Regions from separate parts of the Thioclava sp. L04-15 genome, predicted to be linked through region 3. Evidence: riboswitches for the same ligand, from Rfam matches in the RefSeq annotation. Region 3 holds a riboswitch; each other region holds the start of a gene.
What was found. Region 3 has a riboswitch for cobalamin ahead of BMI90_RS17175 (TonB-dependent receptor). Riboswitches for the same ligand answer to the same signal wherever they lie in the genome.

Region 1 (3,272 bases), on a different contig from region 3:
ATGTCACCCGCCAGCACGACCGGCACGCCCGCCGCGCGTGCGAAACCCATATTCGCGATGTCACCCGCGCGCAGATTGACCTCGGCCGGAGAGCCCGCGCCCTCGACGATGACCAGATCATGCGCCGCGCGCAGACGACTGAAGCTTTCCAGCACCGCGCCCATCAGCTGCGGCTTGATCGCCGCGTAATCGCGCGCCTTCGTCGTGGTCAGCCGACGGCCCTGCACGATCACCTGCGCACCGACATCGCTTTCGGGTTTGAGCAGGATCGGATTCATGTCGACCATCGGCTCAAGCCCGCAGGCCAGCGCCTGCAAGGCCTGCGCCCGTCCGATCTCGCCACCATCGGTGGTGACGGCGGCATTGTTCGACATGTTCTGCGGCTTGAAAGGCGCGACACTCAGGCCGCGCCGCCGCGCCGCCCGGCACAGCCCCGCCACCAGCATCGACTTGCCGACATTCGACCCGGCGCCCTGAATCATCAGTGCCGTCATCGCGAAGCCCCGACCGTGCATTTGCGAGGCGTTCGGGAGCCTCCGGCGGAGGTATTTCCGGGCAAGATGAAAGGGGAGGAGGGGCGCCGCGCCACGGCCCGATCATCCGGGGGCGGCGCGACGCTTTCACCTTGCGCGGTCATCGGGACCTCTCCCTGTACCGCATGGCCAGATTTGCAGAGCGAGGTTAACAATCCCTTACCTTTCATCTTGCTTCAAATACCTGAAACCGACCGTAGCATCGGGAAGGCCGCGCGGATGGCTCAGAACTCCACCCCGGCTTGCCCCTTGATACCCGAGCGAAACGGGTGCTTGATCAGGGTCATCTCGGTGACCAGATCGGCGGCTTCAATCAAGCCTTCGGCGGCGTTGCGCCCGGTTAGGACGACATGGGTCATCTCGGGTTTTTCCTCGCGCAGAAAATCGAGCACCTCGTCGAGCGGCAGGTAATCGTAGCGCAGCGCGATGTTGATTTCATCGAGCAGGACCATCCGGATCTCGGGGTCGCGGATCAGTTCCTTGGCCTTTTCCCATCCCGCACGGGCCGCTGCGATGTCACGCTCGCGGTCCTGCGTCTCCCAGGTGAAGCCTTCGCCCATTGCGTGAAATTGACACAGGTCGCCGAAATTTTCCGTTAGAAGGCGACGCTCGCCGGTGTCCCAAGCGCCCTTGATGAACTGCACCACGGCGCAGGGCATCTCATGGGCGATACAGCGCAGAATCATCCCGAAACCCGAGGAAGATTTGCCCTTGCCGGGCCCCGTATGGACGATGATCAGCCCTTTTTCGCCCGATTTTCCCGCCATGATCTTGTCGCGCGCGGCTTTTTTCTTGGCCATTTTCGCGCTGTGGCGGGCCAGCGTTTCCGGGCTGTCGGTTTCGATGCTCATGCTGCGCTCCTTCGCTTGACAAAAGGGGGGCGCTCGCCCAATCAGGGGGCGCGCTGGTTCCTGTCATTACGGCAGGCGAAGAGGGAATGCGACAGGTTTGCGATCCGAAACGGATCGGTCCTGAGCGCAGCCGCCCCCGCGACCGTGACCGGAGAGGTCGCCTCAAGCCACTGGCTCTCGGGCCGGGAAGGAGAGGAGACCGCAGGGCCCTGACAAAGGGTCCGGGATCCGCAAGCCGGGAGACCTGCCAGCGTTGATGATTACGGGCGAACGGGGTGTTTCGCGACCGGGTGGACAATGCCGGTCGCTTTGCATGACCCCATGTCCCTCTGGCTCGATCCCCTGCCGCCGACAGCGAAAGGGATGGGCGCGATGCCAACGATCTTGACGGTTTGCACGACCTGCAAGCGCACGGATGCCGATCCGGCTGACGAGACGCGGCCGGGCACGCATCTGCTGCGCGCATTGCGCGATCAGGGCGTGCCCGATGGCGTTGAGATCCACGAGGTCGAATGTCTCTCGGCATGTTCCAATGGCTGCGCGGTTGCGCTCTCCGAACCCGGAAAATGGTCCTATGTCTATGGCCGGATGAGTTCCGAGGATGCCGCCGACATCCTCGCGGGCGCTGCCGCCTATGCCGCGACCGATGACGGGTTGGTGCCTTGGCGCGAACGCCCGGTGATCTTCCGCAAGCAGAGCCTTGCGCGCATTCCCCCCTTTCCCGAACCCGAGCAGGAGTAACTCATGTCCGATCTGACCAAGATCCCCGTCACCGTGATCACCGGCTTTCTCGGCGCGGGCAAAACCACGCTGATCCGTCACCTGATGGCCAATTCGGGCGGGCGCAAACTGGCCGTTCTGGTCAACGAGTTCGGGACCGTGGGCGTCGATGGCGAGATCCTGCGCCAATGCGCGGACGAGAACTGCCCCGACGAGAACATCGTCGAACTTGCCAATGGCTGCATCTGCTGCACCGTCGCCGACGAGTTCATCCCGACGATCGAGGCGCTGATGGCGCGTGCGCAAAAGCCCGATCACATCCTGATCGAGACTTCGGGCCTTGCGCTGCCGAAGCCGCTTCTCAAGGCGTTCGACTGGCCCGCGATCCGCTCGAAGATCACGGTCGACGGCGTGATCGCTCTGGCCGATGCCGAGGCCGTCGCTGCGGGTCGTTTCGCCCCCGACGTGGCCGCTGTGGATGCGCAGCGTCAGGCCGATGACAGCCTCGATCACGAGACGCCGCTTTCGGAAGTGTTCGAGGACCAGATCGCCTGCGCCGATCTCGTGCTTCTGTCCAAGGCCGATCTGGCGGGCGAGGAAGGTCTTGCCGCGGCGCGTGCGGTGATCGAGGCCGAAGCGCCGCGCAAGCTGCCGATCCTGCCGCTGACCGAAGGGGTGATCGACGCGAAGGTGGTTCTCGGGCTCGAGGCCGCCGCCGAGGACGATCTGGCCGCACGCCCGAGCCACCATGACGGGGCCGACGATCACGAGCATGACGATTTCGACACGGTGGTGATCGAGCTGCCCGAGATCGAGGACCCGGCGTCGCTGGTCTCTGCGATCGAGCGTCTTGCGCGCGAGCAGCGGATCTTGCGCGTCAAGGGCCATATCGCGGTGACGGGCAAGCCGATGCGTCTGCTGGTGCAGGCCGTAGGCGAACGTGTGCGCCATCAGTTCGACCGTCCCTGGGGCGCCGATCCGCGTCGCTCGGCGCTGGTGGTGATCGCCGAGCATGACGATGTGGACGAGGCCGCGATCCGCGCCGTTCTTTTGGGCGCCTGCGAAGGTGCCTCCGCCTGATGCACGTCACCTTCCGCGAAAGTCACGGCCTCGAGGAAACCGAGGTGCCGACGGATCTGGGGCAGAGGCCCGCGGATCTGGTGGTGCT
Region 2 (3,272 bases), on a different contig from region 3:
GCAGCCGGATCGCGCTTGCTCGCGACGCCGCGTTTTCCTTCGTCTATCCGCACCTGATGGAGGGCTGGCGCGCGGCGGGCGCCACGATCCTTCCCTTCTCGCCGCTGGCCGATGAGGCCCCCGATCCGAGTGCCGATTGCTGCTGGCTGCCCGGAGGCTATCCCGAGCTTCACGCAGGGCGGCTTGCGGGCAATGGAACCTTCCTCGACGGGATCCGCCGCTTCGCGCAGACCCGTCCGGTTCACGGGGAATGCGGCGGTTACATGACGCTTGGGGCGGGGATCGTCGACGCCGAGGGAAAGCGCCACGAGATGCTGGGGCTTCTGGGGCTCGCGACCAGCTTTGCCAAACGCAAGATGCATCTGGGCTATCGCCGCGCCGAGCTGATCGCGCCGCTGCCGGGCCATCGCGCGGCGTCGGCATTGCGTGGCCACGAGTTTCACTATGCCTCGATCCTGTCGCAGCCCGATGCGCCGCTCGCCCGTGTCTTCGATCCCAATGGCGACGCGGTGCCCGAAACCGGATCGCTGTGCGAGATGCCGGGCGGCGGGCGCGTCACCGGCACTTTCTTTCACCTCATTGCGGAGGCCAGCGCATGAGCGGTTTCGTTTCCTTCGTCTCGGCGGGGCCGGGCGATCCCGAGCTTCTGACCCTCAAAGCGGTCGATCGGCTCCAGCGCGCCGATGTGATCCTGTTCGACGATCTCGCCTCGGGCCCGATCCTCGCACATGCGAGCGCTCGGGCCGAGCTGATCGCGGTCGGCAAACGGGCGGGGCGGCCCTCGCCAAAACAGGATCATGTCAGCCGGCTTCTGGTCGATCACGCGCGCGCCGCGCCCCGCATCGTGCGGCTCAAATCGGGCGATAGCGGGATTTTCGGTCGCCTCGAGGAAGAGCTTCGCGCGCTTGATGCGGCGGGGATCGAATACGAGATCATTCCCGGCGTGCCCTCGGCCTGCGCGGCGGCGGCGGCGGCGGGTCTGCCGCTCACGCGGCGGCTGACGGCGCGCAGGGTGCAGTTCGTGACCGGGGCCGATATCACCGGGGATCTGCCCGAGGCGTTGAACTGGTCCGCGCTGGCCGATCCGGGGGCGACGACGGTCGTCTTCATGGGCAAGCGCACCTTCCCGCGCCTCGCCGCGAGCCTGCGCGATCACGGCCTGCCGGGCGAGACGCCCGCGCTTCTGGCCGAGGCCGTGGGGCACCCGCAGCAGCACCTCATCCGCACCACCGTGTCTGAACTGGCGGAGCGATTGGCACAAAGCCGATCCGACCAGCCCGCGCTGATCCTTTACGGCCCGCTTGCCCCTGATGGAGGCGCGAAAAGCGCGCATGAAGAGTGATCGAAACTTGACGCGGCCCGGCGGGTCGCGTTTACCTGAAACCCTGTTTGGTGCCCGCAGATGCGCAAAGCGCAGGGCTCAATCGGGAACGGGGAAGGGTGGACCAAATTGCGGCACCCGAAGCCCCGGCCGCCCCCGCGACTGTATGCGGTGAGCGCGCTCCGACAAGACCACTGGGGATTGCCCCCGGGAAGGTGGAGTGGCGCTTCGACCCGCGAGCCAGGAAACCGGCCAGCAGCCACATCAACCGCCGTCGGGTGTGACGGCAAGGAGAACGCGATATGCATATCGAACCCGGCATCGTCACCGGTGCCAAGATCGTCCTGAGCTATGCCACGGCGGCCACCGCCGGTCTTTATACCCTCAAGATCGCCGCGCAGGCCGTACGCGAACAGGGCCCCGTTTCACTGATCGCCCGCGCCGCCATCGCCACCGGCGCGGTCTTCACCTTCTTCCAGATATTGCCGCATCATGCGGTTGGCGTTTCCGAGGTGCATTTGATCCTCGGTTCGACGCTGTTTCTACTGCTTGGTGCCGCGCCTGCGGCGATCGGGCTGGCGCTGGGGCTTCTCATTCAGGGCCTGTTCTTCGCGCCCTTCGACCTGCCGCAATACGGGATGAACGTGACGACGCTTCTCGTGCCGCTCTTCGGGCTGCAACTTCTTGCCAAGCGTCTGATCGCGCCGGGCACGGCTTACGTCGACCTGAAATACGGTCAGGCTCTGGCGCTTTCGACGGCCTATCAGGGCGGGATCGTGGCATGGGTCGCGTTCTGGGCGCTCTACGGTCAGGGGTTTGCCGAGGTGGGGCAGGTGCTGACCTTCGGGGCGGCCTATATGTCGGTGATCCTTCTCGAGCCGCTTGTCGATCTGGCGGTGCTGGCGCTTGCGAAGCGTGCGTCCGCCCTGCGCGGCAGCGGCTTCGTCACGCCGCGCCTCTACGCCTGAGCGACGTCCGCTGAACGACGACGAAAGGGGGCCGCCAATGGCCCCCTTTCCCCTGGAGAGACGCATGATCGAACTTGCCCTGATCGGTATCGGCACCGGAAACCCTGATCACGTCACCTTGCAGGCGATCGAGGCGATGAACGCTGCGGACCTCATCATGATCCCGGTCAAAGGCCCCGAGAAAACCGAACTGGCCGAACTGCGCCGGACATTGCTCGCGACGCATCTGAAAAATCCCGAAACGCGCGTGGTCGAGTTCGACCTGCCGGTGCGCGACGTGGTTACGACCAGCTATGGCGCGACCGTCGCGGATTGGCATGGCGCGATTGCCGAGGCCTGGGAGACGGTGATCGTCGACACGCTCGACCCCGGAACCCCCGGCAGGGTCGCCCTGCTGGTCTGGGGCGATCCGATGCTCTACGACAGCAGCCTGCGTATCGCCGGGATATTGGGGCGTCGCATTCCGCTGAGACCGCGCGTCATTCCCGGCATCACCGCGATACAGGCGCTTTGCGCAGCCCATGCCATTCCGCTCAACGAGGTGGGTGCGCCGGTCATGATCACGACGGGGCGGCAGCTGCGCGACCACGGTTGGCCGGGTGATGCGGAAACCATCGTCGTGATGCTCGATGGAGAGTGCTCGTTCCGGTCGCTCGATCCCGAGGGATTCCGGATTTGGTGGGGTGGGTGCGTGGCGATGCCGCAAGAGCGCCTTGTCGCCGGAGTTCTGTCCGATGTCGCTGCGGAGATCGTAAAGGTCCGGGAGACCCTGCGGGCGGAAAACGGCTGGGTGATGGATATCTATCTGCTGCGCCGGATCGGTTGAACCTGCGAGACCTCGCCTGTGCGACTGCGAACGGGGGATCGGCTGGCCCGCAAGTTTTCGGGAGGCGGAAGCGCCTTTCATGACCATTCCAGCCACTTTTTCGGCGCCGCGCGACGCCTGACCCGGCACACCCGCTTGACGGGCGCGCGCGAGAATG
Region 3 (3,272 bases):
CAGCCCCACATAGGCCGCACGGCCCGAAGTGCCGTAGCCCGGCCAGAGCTGGTAATCGGTATCGGTCACGTTCTCGATGCGCAGATACGCCTCCTTGCCCGAACCCAGATCGTAGGTCATCTGGGCGTTCAGCAGACCATAATCGGGTTGGTCCTGTCGATCGGTGACGATGCGCATATCCGCAGCCAGCGTGATCGTATCGGTCACTTTCGCATCGATCCCCGCCGTCAGCGTATTGCGACCGAACGCCGAGTTCCAGGTCGAGCCCGAGGACAAGCCCGAGGGGTTCTTCTTGTCGAGATAGGTATAGCCGAGCGAGTAACCGATGTTGACCGTGATCGGCCCCTTCATTCCCAGCTCGACACCCTGGCGCGTAGCCGTGCCAGAAGTCTGGTAATAGGCCGGGTAGGCATAGTCGATCAGGTCCTTCACATCGATCCGGAACAGCGTCGCCGTCAGCGTGTGAGCCCCGAACTTTTGCTCGATCCCGAAATCTCCGCTGATCGATTTTTCGGGGCGCAGCGTCGCGTCACCGTAGGGACCATAGAGTTCATACCCGGACGGCGCACGATAGCCATTGCCGAGCGAGACCTTCAGCAGCGTGTCAGGCGCCGCCCGCCACGTCACCCCGAGACGCCCCGTCGTCTGATCGCCGAAAGACGAAAGCTGGTCGTGGCGTGCCGAGGCGATCACATTGACGCCCTCGACGGGAGCGAAAGCGTATTCGGCGAAGATGCCGGTGACGCTCGTGAACGCATCACTTCCCCCATAGGTCGAGTTGCTGGTGTAGTTCTCCAGCGTCCGGTCGAACCCGAAACTCGCCTTACCATTGCCGATCTCTGCATGGCCGAGCCATTCGAATTTGCGCCGCTTTCCGACATAATCGTAGTAGGTCGGCCCATAGAGGGCGGTGGACCCCGCCGTATGCCGGTCGAGCCTGAAATAGCTCAGCGCGACTTCCTGCGACACCGGGCCAGTCTCGAACTGCGCGAACAGGCGCGCGCCCCGCGTTTTCGCATCGGTTACTTCATCGGGGGTGCCATCGACCGGGTAGGATGCGTAGGTCACCGGATCAAAGGCGGTTTCGTCGTACTCGCCACGATCATTCTGCGCGAAACCCGCAAAACCGATCAGCAGATTGTCGGAGACACGCTTCTGCGCGCGAAGGCTGACCCGGTCGGCCTTGTAGCCGTCTTTCTCGGTATTCCCATCCTTTTCATCTGCTGCCGAGAAACCGGCGGTGTAGATCTTCGACAGTTGGATCGAGAGTTCATCGTCGCCCTGCTTCCAGCCGAAGTTATAGGCAAAATTCGCAGTCTTGTAGGAACCGAGCTCCAGAGCCACGCTTTGCGACACGCCCTCCTCGGTCGGACGCGGCGTGTCGAGGTTGATAACCCCCGCCACGGCCGAGCCACCGTAAAGCGCGGATTGCGTGCCGCGCATGATCTCAACGCGGTCAAAATTGAAAGTATTCAAACGGCCCAGATCGGTTGCGACCTGCGGCGCGGAAGGGTCGGACACGTCGATCCCGTCGACCAGCACTTTCACGTAGTTCTGCGAAACGCCACGGATCGTGAAGCCGGTCTGCGCGCCCATCGGTCCGCGCGCGAGAATGCCCACGCCCGGGGTCTGCGCGATCAGGTTGGACATGCGGGTCTCACCCGACCGCTCCATGTCCTTTTTCGACAGCACCGTCACCGCCTGCGCGGTCTTGTCCGCCGATCGCGGCTCGAGGGCGCCGTAATAGATCACGATCTCGTCGAGCTGATAGGGTTGGTCGTCTTGCGCCAGCGCCGGTGCGGCAAGCGCGGTGGTGAGCATCAGGCCCATCGTCAAACGGGTGCGGTTCATATCCAAAGCCCTCATGTCGCGCCCCGAAGGCAACGCGAACTTCTTGTAGCAAGTCTTTGGAAAGAGAGCCTTTCCGCCGACGGTGAAGAGTGTCACCACTGACGGAAATCCGCCTTGCCCGAGCGCCCCGCACAGGCAGAAAGGATGAGCGCCTCGGCAGGTCTCCTGGCTCGCGGGTCTCAACTCGGGCTGGCCTTCCCGGGATCTCCCAGTGGCTCAGTCAGCCTTCGCTCACCGCTCACAGTTGCGGGGGCAGCCCCGGAATGGATGCGCGACCTCGCCGCACGGCGCACCGGGTTCCCTTTTCATCCGCCTGAGGCGGAACCGAAGTGGGGCCGATGTGCCGCGCAGGGCCGCATCTGTCAAGAAAAATTCAGCTCTCGTGAGCGAGGCGCGCGCGCTTGTTGAAACGGATCGACGACATCAGCGCCAGCCCGATCAGCCCCGCCCCCACCAGACCGGTGATCAGCTCGGGGACATGCACGAGGGTCTGCGCGAACATCACCACCGAAAGGATCAGGATCGACCAGAAGGCGCCGTGTTCGAGATAGCGGAACTCGCTGAGCGTGTTGCGCTCGACGAGCATCAGCGTCATCGAGCGGACATACATCGCGCCGATCCCCAGACCGATCGCGATCAGGAAGAGGTTCTGGGTCAGCGCAAAGGCCCCGATCACCCCGTCGAAGCTGAACGACGCGTCGAGCACCTCGAGATAGAGGAAGGCCCCGATCCCGGCCTTGGCGGTCTCGTTCGAAAGGCTCGCCCGGTCGAGCACATGGCCCAGCACCTCGACGCCGAGGAAAGTCACCAGGCCCGCGACGGAGGCAAAGAGGAAATCCCCCTCGCGCCCTTCGGGCAGGATCCAGGTGAAGAGCATGATCACCAGCAGCACGAAGCCGATCTCCAGCCCGCGGATCGAGGCGCAGGCGCGCAGGCGGCATTCCAGCGTGCGGATCCAGTCAATCTCCTTGCCCTCGTCGACGAAATAGGTCAGCGCCACCATCATCAGGAACGCCCCGCCGAAACCCGCGATCGACAGATGCGCGCCGTCGATGATGCGCGCATATTCGGCCGGGTGCTGGGCTGCGAGTTGGATTGCCTGCCACGGTCCGATGCCGGCAGCGATCACCACGATCATCAGCGGAAACAGGATACGCATCCCGAAAACCGCGATCAGGATGCCCCAGGTGAGGAATCGGCGCTGCCATTTCGGCGTCATCTGGTGAAGCTTGTTGGCGTTGACGATCGCGTTGTCGAAACTCAGCGAGATCTCCAGCACCGCCAGCACCGCGGCGATCAGCAGAAAGGATGCAGCCCCGGCCAGCGTGCCGCTATGGTGGAGCCCGAGCGCGAAGGCGCCCACGAGCCCCGCGAGCGTGACGGCGAAAGCCCAGGAAAAATAGCGGAAGGCGGTTTGCATG

Region 1: another riboswitch for cobalamin. It lies ahead of BMI90_RS10120 (DUF1636 domain-containing protein); the one in region 3 lies ahead of BMI90_RS17175 (TonB-dependent receptor).
Region 2: another riboswitch for cobalamin. It lies ahead of BMI90_RS10055 (energy-coupling factor ABC transporter permease); the one in region 3 lies ahead of BMI90_RS17175 (TonB-dependent receptor).

The regions. Positions count from the first base shown of each region.
Region 1 is NZ_MPZW01000003.1:363,950-367,221, reverse strand. It holds gene BMI90_RS10130 (cobyric acid synthase) at 1-494, opposite strand, end outside; gene cobO (cob(I)yrinic acid a,c-diamide adenosyltransferase) at 758-1,384, opposite strand; cobalamin riboswitch at 1,422-1,651, shown strand; gene BMI90_RS10120 (DUF1636 domain-containing protein) at 1,757-2,125, shown strand; gene cobW (cobalamin biosynthesis protein CobW) at 2,129-3,184, shown strand; gene cobN (cobaltochelatase subunit CobN) at 3,184-3,272, shown strand, end outside.
Region 2 is NZ_MPZW01000003.1:350,491-353,762, reverse strand. It holds gene BMI90_RS10065 (cobyrinate a,c-diamide synthase) at 1-599, shown strand, start outside; gene cobA (uroporphyrinogen-III C-methyltransferase) at 596-1,342, shown strand; cobalamin riboswitch at 1,374-1,593, shown strand; gene BMI90_RS10055 (energy-coupling factor ABC transporter permease) at 1,624-2,289, shown strand; gene cobF (precorrin-6A synthase (deacetylating)) at 2,354-3,115, shown strand.
Region 3 is NZ_MPZW01000011.1:60,515-63,786, reverse strand. It holds gene BMI90_RS17175 (TonB-dependent receptor) at 1-1,851, opposite strand, end outside; cobalamin riboswitch at 1,989-2,195, opposite strand; gene BMI90_RS17170 (DUF475 domain-containing protein) at 2,225-3,271, opposite strand.